DNA from 3 places in the Mesorhizobium cantuariense genome. Region 2 is predicted to be linked to each of the others. Evidence: predicted binding sites of a transcription regulator. Region 2 holds the regulator's gene; each other region holds the start of a gene.
What was found. Region 2 encodes LexA, which represses DNA repair genes until DNA is damaged. Its sites were predicted from a motif close to TGTTCNNNNTGTGTTCNG; they were not measured.

Region 1: a site for LexA is predicted at 1,988-2,005, ahead of ACFOJ9_RS09215 (PA0069 family radical SAM protein). Genes of this name have one in related genera too.
Region 3: a site for LexA is predicted at 2,426-2,443, ahead of ACFOJ9_RS32890 (ImuA family protein). Genes of this name have one in related genera too.

Annotation. Positions count from the first base shown of each region.
Region 1 covers NZ_JBHRVD010000001.1:2,005,221-2,009,346, forward strand. The annotation lists gene ACFOJ9_RS09210 (ribonuclease HII) at 1-597, opposite strand, end outside; gene ACFOJ9_RS09215 (PA0069 family radical SAM protein) at 750-1,913, opposite strand; gene ACFOJ9_RS09220 (glycosyltransferase) at 2,064-2,588, shown strand; gene ACFOJ9_RS09225 (hypothetical protein) at 2,734-3,708, shown strand; gene ACFOJ9_RS09230 (GFA family protein) at 3,716-4,126, opposite strand, start outside.
Region 2 covers NZ_JBHRVD010000001.1:3,308,686-3,312,811, reverse strand. The annotation lists gene ACFOJ9_RS15915 (ComEC/Rec2 family competence protein) at 1-1,361, shown strand, start outside; gene lexA (transcriptional repressor LexA) at 1,355-2,092, opposite strand; gene kynU (kynureninase) at 2,540-3,787, opposite strand; gene kynA (tryptophan 2,3-dioxygenase) at 3,854-4,126, opposite strand, start outside.
Region 3 covers NZ_JBHRVD010000001.1:6,700,508-6,704,633, forward strand. The annotation lists gene ACFOJ9_RS32865 (HpcH/HpaI aldolase/citrate lyase family protein) at 1-45, shown strand, start outside; gene ACFOJ9_RS32870 (DUF1737 domain-containing protein) at 95-301, shown strand; gene ACFOJ9_RS32875 (hypothetical protein) at 288-974, opposite strand; gene ACFOJ9_RS32880 (TetR/AcrR family transcriptional regulator) at 1,144-1,827, shown strand; gene ACFOJ9_RS32885 (metallopeptidase family protein) at 1,862-2,284, opposite strand; gene ACFOJ9_RS32890 (ImuA family protein) at 2,467-3,495, shown strand; gene ACFOJ9_RS32895 (DUF6504 family protein) at 3,437-4,126, shown strand, end outside.

The sequences.
Region 1 (4,126 bases), 1.3 Mb from region 2:
CGCCTCGATCGCCGTGCGATGGCGGACCGTGGCGTAGCCCATATGGACTTCGAACCCGTAGCGGTCGTGATGGTTGCCGCAGCCGCACATCATGCGGTCACGCATAACCTTGGCGATGATCGAGGCGGCGGCGATCGATTGCGAACGCTGGTCGCCCTTGATCAGCGCCCGCCCGGCACAAGGCAGGCCCGGCGGCACGTCGCGTCCGTCGGCAAGGGCAAGCTTCGGTTGAACCGACAGGCCGACCAGCGCGCGGCGCATGGCTTCGAGGCTTGCCTTGAGGATGTTACTGCCGTCGATGCCCTCGGCACTGATGGAGGCCATTGAAACCGCCTGCGCAGAGCCGAGAATTCGCAGGAACAGGGCTTCACGCTGCAAATGGCTGAGACGTTTGGAATCGTCGAGCCCGTCCGGAATGTTGGCGGGATCGAGCACCACCGCAGCAGCGATCACCGGCCCGGCCAAGGGACCGCGGCCTGCCTCGTCCATTCCGGCGACGGGCCACAGACCTTCGGCCATTGCCTTCGTCTCGAAGGAGAAGTCGGGCTTCTCGATGATTTCAAAGAGAGGCGGAGAATCAGAACGCGCGCGAGCCATGTTGCGGCGAGGTTCGCATCGGTTCCGATTCTCCGCAAGTCCCTCCGGTCGGGTGGGGCGCCGGACCGGGAGGGCACCGTCTGCAGGCCGGGGCAGGCCGGACGGGATTCTTGGTACTGCGACGGATCAAACCACCGCGACGAATTGTCTTTTCAAAGCAGCGTCAACTGCACCTGGTCTTTTCCGGCGGCAACGAACTGGTCGGTCCGCAGCGTCCGCAGCGTCCGCCGCTCGGCATTGAGGCCGAGCCGCTTGGCGGTGATCTCGAATCGCCGGCCGATCTGCCAGGCGTAGGGACCCGCACCCTTCATGCGCTTGCCCCACTCCGAATCGTAATCCTTGCCGTCGCGCATCGACCGGATCAGCGACATCACATGGCGGTAGCGGTCGGGATAATGGCGCAGCAGCCAGTCCTTGAAGATCGGGCTGACCTCCAGCGGCAGGCGCAGCACGACATAACCCGCCTCGCGGGCACCAGCCGCGCGTGCCGAATCGAGGATACGTTCCATCTCCTGGTCGGTCAGGCCCGGGATGATCGGCGCGACCATGACCGAAGCCGGGATGCCGGCATCCGAAAGCTGCCGGATCGCCTCCAGCCGCTTGGTCGGCGTCGACGCGCGCGGCTCCATCGTTCTGGCCAGCATCCGGTCCAATGTCGTCACCGACAGCGCCACCTTGGCGAGCCCCCGTTCGGCCATGCGCGACAGGATATCGATGTCGCGCGTCACCAAAGCGGATTTTGTCACGATGCCGACCGGGTGGCCGCGCGCCTCCAGCACTTCGAGGATCTCGCGCATGATCCGGTATTGCTTCTCGATCGGCTGGTAGGGGTCCGTGTTGGTGCCTATGGCGATGGTGCGCGGCTGGTAGCCGTCCTTCGAAAGCTCCTTGTCGAGCAAGCGCGCCGCATCCGGCTTGGCGAACAGCTTCGATTCGAAATCCAGACCCGGCGACAGGCCCATGAACGAGTGCGTTGGCCGGGCAAAGCAATAGACGCAGCCGTGCTCGCAGCCGCGATAGGGATTGATCGAACGGTCGAAGGAAATGTCGGGCGATTCGTTGCGGGTGATGATGGTGCGCGGCTTCTCGACCTGCACTTCGGTCTTGAAGGGCGGCAGTTCCTCCAGCGAATTCCAGCCATCGTCGAACACATGCCGGCTGACCGGCTCGAACCGGCCGGACGGATTGATGCCCGCCGACCTGCCGCGGTTGCGGTCCGGACGGACACGCACACCGCTCTGCTCGATCATCGCATTGGCCATCTCGGCCCTTCCTGCTCCGAAAGCTGCAATGTCGGCGCGCACGATCTGTTCCATCTTGGCCCGCTCCCAGGGACTGTCCATGTTGTGTCGAATCGCTCTGTTCATGAAATTATTCCTATTTTGTCGATGAGAACAAAGCAAGAACTTTTTATGGTGCGCCGCAATAACTGGCGCTGTGCCGCGCTTTCCGCTATTCGGCTAAGGATGCTCAGTGTTCTCATCGAAACCCGCAATGACGAGGAGGGCCTTGCCCGCACGCTCGCCTCGCTGATTGGCGGCGCGGTCGAGGGGGTGGTGCGCGAAGTCATCGTCTGCGACACGGGCTCCACCGACCAGACGCATCGTGTGGCCGAGCACGCCGGCTGTCAGTATGTGACGGGCGGTGTCGCTGCCGGTATCCGGCAGGCAAAAGGAGACTGGCTACTGTTGGTGGAGCCCGGCGCGCGGCTGATGGAGGGCTGGATCGATGAGGTTGTTGCCCATACGGCCAGGCAAACCATGGCGGCACGGTTTTCGCGGGCGCGTGGCAGCCGCACGCCATTCCTGGCCCGGGTCTTTTCCGGAAACCGCGCCTTGGCCGACGGATTGCTGATCAGCAAGCGTCAGGCCGCGGCCTCGGCGAAGAGTGCCGGCAGCGCCGAGGCCATCGCGCGGGGCCTCGCGACGAAGCGGCTCGACGCCGAAATTTGGGTGGCGTCGGCAAAGCAGAAGCACCGCCCCCCGACGTGATCTTTTTGCAGATGCTCACTCCATTGTGCATTGCACAAAACCTGACGTGAGATTAGCTTCCGTCCAAGTGGGTGATTTGGGTTTGGGTCATGCAGAGTGTGAGCACCGATACGGCATCGGTGGCCCTCTCATAGCCGAGGATCCAATGCACCTTTCACCCCCCGACAATCCCGGTACGGCCAGTCTCGAGGCCATTGCGCGCAACGGCAGTCTGCTGCGGCGCATCGCCGTGCGCATTCCGACCTATCTCAAGGATCTTCGCGAAAACCCTGCCTGGCTGCCGATGTTCGTGCTGGCGCGCACCATGCCTGGGCGCCGCATGCATTGGCTGGGCGCAAAACGCGCCCGCCCAGCCGCCAATGCGGGGGATACGATGTTTGCCGGCGTCGAGCGTGAAGCGGTGGTCGAAGCTTTGCGCTCCGACGGGCTGTTTTCGGGCCTGGTCCTGCCGCCGGCGATCCATGAAGAGATCGCTGACTTCGCCCAGCGCACGCCTTGCTTCGGCAATTTCGACCGCCGCCTCGAATTCATGCCGGGTGAACATGCCGAGGCTGAGAAGCACTTCGGCCGCTCGCTGCTCAGCGGGCATTTTTTCGAGCGCACCCTAGACTGCCAGGCGGCGCTCGCCATCCAGCGCGATCCGCTGCTTCTGGATGTTGCCAAGCATTATCTCGGCGGCCAGGCCAAACTGATCACGACGCGGGTCTGGTGGAGCTTTCCTACAGGTGCGGCTTCGGACGCCGACAAGAACCTCGCCTCGCTCGGCAAATATCATTTCGACCTCGACGACTGGCGCATGCTGAAATTCTTCTTCTATCTCAGGCCTGTCGATGCCGACACCGGCCCACATGTCTATGTCAGGGGCAGCCACAAGCGCCGCAGCCTCAAGCATCAGCTCACCTTGCTGGTCGGCCACCCCGCGCAACAGGTTCTGGATGTCTATGGCCAACAGAGCCCGGTGACGCTGACTGGAGAAGCAGGCATGGGCTTCGTCGAGGACCCCTTTGGCTTCCACATGGGCACTGTGCCGGCGCGCACGCCGCGGCTGATGATGGAAGTCGGCTTCGGCGTATCGCCGCCGTCGCGCCGGCGGTTTCATGGCGAGCCGGTCATCCGCTGAGAGGAAACTATCCGAAGCTTATCTCGACAGGCGTCCAGTGTGTGCGGCGTCTGGCTTGGCGCTGCGCCCTATTTTCCGTATCGAAGTCGACACGGACCGGCTCCTGACTGAACCGCTCCCGGTCGTCCAGGGCGTTGATGATGACGATCGCCCTTGCATCGTCATCTCTGGCGATTGCGGCGGCGTAGACACCGCACTCCCGGCAGATCAAATAGTCGGCCGTCCTCAGCCCGAATTGATATCTCCGCAATTGCGTCTCGTCCTTGACCGAGATGATCAGTCTGCCATTCGGATCGGCAACGGCGCGCGAACCATGTCTGACACAGAACGAGCATTGGCATGCGCGAACTTCGATTTGCGGCGGGTCGAGCTCGGTTGAAAATCCAAGGCGTATGTTGCCGCAATGGCATCCACCGGT
Region 2 (4,126 bases):
ACTTTTCCGCGCGTCGTCCGGTCAAGAAATATGCCGCCGCAGTGGCATTGTTCTCGATCGCCGCCTATCTCATCATCTCCGGCGTCGTCGTTGCCGCCGAGCGCAGCTTCATCATGCTGGCGGTGATGCTGATTGCCGTGCTGTTCGATCGGGCAGCACTCACCATGCGCAATCTGGCGATTTCGGCGATCGCCGTCATTATGGTGTCGCCGCACGAGGTGGTCGGCCCGAGTTTCCAGATGTCGTTCGCCGCGACCGCAGCACTTGTCGGTGCCTATGCCGGCTGGTCGGATCATCGCGCGGGGAAAACGAGACCGCCGCCGCCAAAGCGATCCTTGCCAAGTTTCCTGACACGAAAGTTCATGCTGGCGGCGGGCGGCCTTGCCGTGACCTCCATCATCGCCGGCAGCGCCACAGCGCTGTTTGCCATCTGGCATTTTCAGCGTGTGTCGCCGCTCAGCCTGTTCGCCAATCTGGCAGTCATGCCGATCGTGACAGTGGTCATGTTTCTAGGCGTTGCCAGCGCGCTGCTGATGCCGTTCGGATTGGACTGGCCAGCCCTCTACCTGATGGGCAAGGGCCTGACGGTGATGATCGCCATATCGGGTTGGATATCCGAGCGTTCGCCTGTCGATGGGGTTGGGCTGATTTCGCAGCAGTCTGTCCTGCTGGTGACCATTGCCCTGGTCATCGCGACGATGGCGACGACATGGCTGCGGCTCGCAGCCCTTCCCTTCGCGCTTGCCGGCCTGCTGACCGTCTCGGATACGCGCGCGCCGGATGTGCTGATCTCGGAGGACGCACGGCTGGTTGCGTTGCCGATTGGTGGCGGCGAACTCGCGGTCAGCCGGGCAAGGCCGAACGAATTCACCGTCGACAACTGGAAACGTGCGCTGACATCCGAAACCGTTGTCGTGCCGGAGGTGTTTGACAAGGGCGACGGACAATTCGAGATCGCGGATGCCACAGAACTGCCGCCGGGATCGCCGTTCTATTGCACTTCAGGCGTTTGTCTGGCCAAGCATCCGTCCGGTGCCATCATTGCTTATGTCGAAGACCGCAAGGACACTTGGAAAGCCTGCGGCTTCGCCGAGTTGATCGTTATCAATGACGCCACCGCCTATGACGCCTGTCACAACCCGCTGGTTCTCGTCATCACCAAGCGGCAACTGGCTCGCAAAGGCAGTGCGGCCGTCTTCTTCGATCGCCAATCGGCAACCACACCGGCGACGGCCAGCTTCGCGGTGGATAGGCCATATCGACCCTGGCACGCGCAGCGCAAATTCTCACGCGAGGCGAGGGGACTGCCGCCCTTCAAGAGGCCCGAGAAGCCAGTGGTCAGCCCGCAACTGCCTCAGTAGCGGCGGATCAGGCCGACGAGCTTGCCCTGCACCTTAACCCTGTCCGGTCCGAAAATACGCGTTTCATAGGCCGGGTTGGCGGCTTCAAGGGCAATCGAGGCACCCTTGCGGCGGAACCGCTTCAGCGTCGCTTCCTCTTCATCCACCAGCGCCACGATGATTTCGCCGGGGCTCGCCGTATCGGCGTTGCGGATGATGACGGTGTCGCCGTCGAAGATGCCGGCGTCGATCATCGAGTCGCCCTTGACCTCCAGGGCATAGTGCTCGCCGCCCATGATCATGTCCGGCGGCACCGAGATCGAATGTGTCTGATGCTGGATGGCATCGATCGGCACACCGGCGGCGATGCGGCCCATCACGGGGATCGACACGGCGGAGACCACGTCGTCGTCATTGCCGGCCGAAGGCATCCGCGAAGACGCCGGCTTGATCTGCCGGCCAAGGCCGCCTTGACCAAGACTGCCCTGGATGACGCTGGGAGAGAACTTTCTTGCCGCGTTGAGGCCGGGCGCAATCGAGTCCGGCAGCCGCAACACTTCCAGCGCGCGTGCCCGATTGGGCAGCCGGCGAATGAAGCCGCGTTCCTCCAGCGCCGTGATCAGCCGATGAATCCCGGATTTGGAGGCAAGGTCGAGCGCCTCCTTCATCTCGTCGAAGGATGGCGGAATGCCGCTTTCCTTCAGGCGTTCATGGATGAACATCAGCAGTTCGTGTTGCTTGCGCGTCAGCATAGCGGCCCCCAGGGTACCTGAAACCAGAATCAGAAAACAAACCCAGAACAAACACTATCTGTTCCAGTTGTGTTCTGCAACTGTTTAAAGTTTAATGAATTTATTAAGGGGGTCGAAATTATTCGGCGGTTGCCAGCGGGCCGCCATCACGATTGCGCGCCGCCATAATGCGCTTGCCGGCATTGAAATTATTATGGTTAATGGGCTGTGGCCCATCCTCGGCCCTAGGGTTGGCATCAGCCGCCGGTGGACCCGCGACCGGGGGCATTTTCAGCTTTCCGGGCGTTCGTTTACCGTGAACGAAACGAAGCCAAAATGCCAACCTTGGTTAGCTATTGCAGCCAGCGCGGCACCCGGCGGGGAACGCATTTGTGAGCTGGAAATTCGTCCCTCGGACATCCGACCAGGAGGTGAGGCCGGCGACAACGGATCGTCGAGACGGCTGCGTCAGGTAACGGCCTCCTTGACGGCGAAACGCTGATCCTGCCATGCACCCGTGCGCAGAATGTCTTCCAGCGCCTCAACCGCCAGCCACACATCCCTGTAGCCGACATAGAGCGGCGTAAAGCCGAAACGGATGGTCGACGGCGCGCGGAAGTCACCGATCACCCCGCGCTCGATCAGCGCCCGCATGATTTGATAGCCATGATCGTGAAGGAACGACACCTGGCTGCCGCGTTTGGTCGCGTCGCGAGTGCTTTCCAGCGTGAGACCATAGGCGCCGCACTTTGCTTCGACGAGTTGGATGAACAGTTCGGTCAGCGCGACGCTCTTTTTTCGCAAGGCCGCCATGTCGACGTCGTTCCAGATGGCAAGCGCACCTTTGAGCGCCCGCATCGACAGGACCGGCTGCGTGCCGCACAGAAAGCGGCGGATGCCGGTGCCGGCCACATACCCCCGTTCGAAGGCAAAGGGCCGCGCATGGCCCCACCAGCCGCTGAGTGGCTGGCTGATCTCGCCGTGGTGACGCTGCGCGGCATAGATGAAGGCAGGCGCACCCGGACCGCCGTTAAGATACTTGTAGGTGCAGCCGATGGCGAAATCGGCATCTGCTTGGTCGAGTTCGACCGGCAGAGCGCCGGCGGTGTGGCAGAGATCCCAGACGATCAGCGCTCCGGCCGCATGAGCCTTGCGCGTCAGCGCCGCCATGTCGCGCAGTTCACCCGATTTGTAGTTGACGTGGTTGACCAGCACCACCGCGACGCTTTCGTCGATCAGCTCTTCGATGGTTGGCGCGTCGACGCCCGCGAGGCGCAGCAGGACGCCGTCTCGGGTCGAGGCCACGCCTTCGGCGATGTACAGGTCAGTGGGAAAACTGTCACCCTCGGCGACGATGGCCAACCGGCCTGGCCGCATCTCCAGCGCAGCATGCAACACCTTGTAGATGTTGGTCGACGTCGTATCGCAGACGACGGTCTGGCCGGCCGCGGCTCCAATCAGGCGTCCGAGTTGATCGCCGAGTTCGATCGGCATCTCGAACCATCCGGCCGTATTCCAGGCCCGGATGAGATCCTGGGCCCATTCCTGGGTCGCCGCCTGCTGCAGCTCGCCGAAAACGGCATGCGACGCTGCCCCAAGTGAATTGCCGTCGAGATAGATCACCCCGTCCGGCAGAATGAAACGATCGCGCATGGCCCGCAGCGGATCCGTCGCATCCATCGCTTCGATTGCAGCGAGATCAGGAATTCCACTCATGGTCAGTCCTCGGTTGTTCGCGAAGGGTTTCCCGCCACAGCGCGTCCCTGTTTTCATTTGACGCTGTCAGAGCCGGGTGCGGACGGTCCACAGCTCCGGGAACAGCACGACCTCGAGCATCTTCTTCAGATACGAAGCACCCGACGTGCCGCCGGTGCCGCGTTTCAGGCCGATGATGCGCTCGACCGTGGTGACGTGGTTGAAGCGCCAGCGGCGGAAATAGTCCTCGAAGTCGACCAGCTTCTCAGCCAGTTCGTAGAACATCCAGTAGCGCTGCGGATCGCGGTAGATGGTCTGCCAGGCGACCAGGACCTCTTCATTCTCGGTTCGCGTCTCCCG
Region 3 (4,126 bases), 3.4 Mb from region 2:
CAGGCCGAAAAACTGCTGGCGAAGGCCGCCGCCATCGGCGCATGATATCAACCCTATGCTCGCGGGCTATGGCTACTCACGACAGGACTGAAAAATGAAACTCTACCGCTTTCTGTCCGCTCCGGACGATGCCAGCTTCTGCCACAAGGTGACGGCGGCGCTGAACAATGGCTGGCACCTGTTCGGCTCACCGACCTATGCCTACGACAAGAAGGCCAAGACCATGCGCTGCGGCCAGGCCGTCGTGAAGGATATCGACGGTCAGGAATACGGGCCCGACACCAAGCTCAGCGACTGGTAATCGGCGCTCGCATCCACAGCCACCCGGCCAGCCAGGCTATCGCTGCCGCAAGCGTCACCAGGCCCAGGTCGAGAGCCCACTCCGGCACGAACGCACGGAGCGCGATAGGCACCGCGCCAATGAAATAAAGGGCGAGCGGAATGCGCGGCACGCCTCTTGCCACGACAAGAGAGATTACAAACGCCAGCGTCCCAAGCAGAAAAAGAACCGAACTGACGACCAGAGCCAGTCCGAGAGGGCCGGCGCGCAGGTCAATGATGGTTGTCAGCGGAAGTTTCGAAAATACGAGATTGATCACCACTTCCACACCGACCAAACTTGCCAGTGCAACGAAGTTGATGACAAACGCCATCGTGCCGAAGAGGCCCGCGCGCCGGCCAAAAGCGAGAAACAGGCCGACGACAAGACCAAGCGCCAATATCTCGGCGACTGGCGCGAGAAGTTGCGTCAGATCGGTGGTCGCGATGAGCGAGCTGCGTTTGGCCGCGTTAACCAGAAGAATAAGCGCGCTTCCCACCCCGGCGACGGCGGCAAGCCGATAAAGCGTGACGCTGGGCACAGCCGCGCTCGATTGGACAATCGTGGAATTCTCCTCGTGCTGAAGTTCTTCGGCTGAACTCCTCAGCGAAATGAGCGATTGCGGACGGCGGGGTTCGGCGGTTCTGGCGAGCATGTTCGTCTCCTCATCTGGGAAAACGGGAGCCGCGAAGACCGCAGGCCTGTTCCGATCCCATCTGTAATCACTGCTTACATGCTCTTGCCTGCATTGTAAACACTGATTACATAAATCGCGGATCGTGCTAGAGACGCGTGAAGCAGCTCTACGGAACGAAGGAGAAGAGATGGCAAACGCCAAGACGCCTCACCGCACCGGCTACCACCATGGCAATTTGCGGGACACGTTGATCGATGCTGCAATTCAACTTGTCGAGGAAGGCGGCCCCGACAATGTGAGCGTGCGCGAAGCCGCAAAGCGGGCCGGCGTTTCCCCCGGCGCCCCCTTCCGGCATTTTCAATCGAAAGCAGCGCTGCTGACCGCGGTCGCCGAACAGGCCATGAACCGGCTGACAGAGGCCGTTGCCAATGCACTTTCAGCAGTCGACAGCGCGGATCCCATCGTGGCCTTCGAAGCAATCGGACAAGGCTATCTGGAATGGGCGATTGCCAATCCCACGCATTTCCAGATCATCAGTTCCCGAACGCTGATTGATTTCGACGGGTCGGACAGTCTTCGCGGTCAGAATGAGGCCATTCGCCGGAAGATGATCGACCTGCTGACCCAGGCGCAACACCAGGGTCGGCTGGCTGCGAACGCGGATTTCGATCATCTGGTTCTTGCCGCTCGTGCATTTGTCTATGGGTTGGCACGAATGGTGGTTGATGGTCATTTTCCGCAGTGGCATCCGTCCGAGCCGCCATCGCTCGCCGTACAGAAGGCGCTGCATCTTTTCATCAGCCGGATGACCAACCTATCCGAAGCGAAGTCTCAGAAGCCCTTGCCGCCGCTGAGTTCTGGACCGACTTGATAGGAATGGACAGTTCACGCGGCGTAGGAATCAGTTACTCGGCCGCCTCTTCGATCTTCTCCATATCATCGTCCGACAGCCCAAAATGGTGGCCGATCTCGTGGATCAGCACGTGGGTGACGATGTCGCCTAGCGTCTCCTCGTTCTCGGACCAGTAGTCGAGGATAGCGCGGCGGTAGAGCGTGATGCGGTTCGGGCCCTCGCCGGTCTGCGGATTCCAGCGCTCGGCGATGCCGCGTCCTTCGAACAGGCCGAGCAGGTCGAAGGGCGTTTCCAGCGACAGGTCGTCCATGATCTCGTCGGTCGGAAACTCGGCGATCTGGATGACGATCTCGCCGGTCAGCTTGCGAAAATCTTCCGGCAGATGGGCGTACGCCTCCAGCGCCAGGAACTCCATTTCGTCCATCGAGGGCGAGAGTTCGTCGTGCCAGGTGCGGGTCTTGTAGATGCGGGCCATGCTTTGTCCTTTGATCCCGGCATATAGGCTTTCGCACCGGAATCGGCAAATGAACGGGCTGATGCGCCTGCACCATCCGGGCGGAGAGGAATAAATTCCCCATGAGTCTCCTTGACTCTTCCGGCTGCCTCTGGAATCTATAGGAACATAACAGGAACAATTGTGAGTGGAAGCTGACCGTCATGGCGATGACCGCCGTGGCGCGGGAGACTGTTTTTGCCCTGCGCCGCCAGATCGCGAAAATCGAGGGAACGCTGCCCGAGCGCCTGCAGGCGCCGGCTGCCGCGACCTCCGATGCTGACGTCAACGCCGATCTCACGATCGTCCGGCGCGGCATTGCCGCGGCGTTGCCGGATGCGTTCCTGCCCATCGGCGTCGGGCGCCTCGATGCCGCCCTGAGTGGTGGCCTGCCGAAGGCCGCCTTGAGCGAAATCCATGGCACGCAAACCCGCGATGCCGGGGCCGTCGCCGGTTTCGCCCTGTCGCTCACAAGCCTGATCCTCAAGCAAACGCCGGGGCTGCCGGTGCTGTGGATCGGCACCACGGAGATTTTTCGCGAGGCCGGCTTTCCCTATGCCAGGGGGCTTCATGCTTCCTTCGGCATCGAGCCGGAGCAATTGCTGTTTTCCGAAGCGCCAAAACTTGTCGATGCGCTGTGGGTCGCCGAGGAGGCGGCCCGGATGACGGCGCTCGCCGCGGTCATCCTGGAAATTCGCGGCAATCCGCAGCGGCTGGACCTGACCGCGACACGCCGGCTGCATGCAAGGGCGCAAGGTGCCGGCCGGCCGGTGTTCCTGCTGCGGCAGGCGGCCGGGCCCGAACCGACGGCCGCACCCGTCCGCCTCATCGTCGCCTCGGCGCCGGCAGCGCCGCGCGACACCATCGCCGGGCCACTCGCCGGCTCGATCGGCCGCCCGGCCTTCACCATCACCATCGGCAAGAGCCGCACGGCCCTGCCTGGACAATTCACACTGGAGTGGAACCCCGATGAACGCGCATTCGACGAAAGAACGGGCGAGGGAAGAGAGCGGGCAAAGAATCCTGTCCCTGTGGTTTCCCTATCTGGCAGTGGAAAGGATCCTGCGGCAGCGTCTGGGGCGATCCTGGCGTTCCCGGCCGTCGGATCATCTGCCGCCATCTCACCCACCGCTCGTGATCAGCCATCGCGACCGCAACGCGCAGCGCATCTCAGCCCTCGACGAGCGGGCTGAGGCGCTGCACCTGAAGCGCGACATGGGCATCGCCGATGCGCGCGCCATGCATCCGTCGATCGACGTCGTCGAGGCCGATCCGGAAGCCGACCGCCGCCTGCTCGAAGGCCTTGCCGACTGGTGCGACCGCTACACACCGCTGGCGGCGCTGGACGGGGCGGACGGCCTGTTTCTCGACGTCACCGGCTGCACCCATCTGTTCGGCGGCGAACGCGCCATGCTGGACGACATCCTGTCGCGCTTCTTCCACCAGGGGTTCGATGTCCGCGCCGGGCTTGCCGCGACACCGGGTGCTGCCTGGGCGGCGGCACGGTTTTGCGGCGACCGCATTGTCGATGGCGGCGAGGAGGAAGCGCTGCTCGCGCCCTTGCCGCTGGCCGCACTGCGCATCGAGCCTTCGACCCGCACCAGCCTGGAAAGCGTCGGCCTGCGCACGGCGGGCGCCGTCATGGCGGCACCGCGCGCGCCGCTCGCCCGCCGCTTCGGCGCCTTGCTGCTTTTGCGCCTCGACCAGGCGCTTGGCCGCCTCGACGAGGCCGTCTCGCCGCGCCTTCCCGTCGCGCCGCTTTCGGTCGAACGCCACCTCGCCGAACCCATTACCCTGACCGAGGACATCGAACGGCTGGTGGGC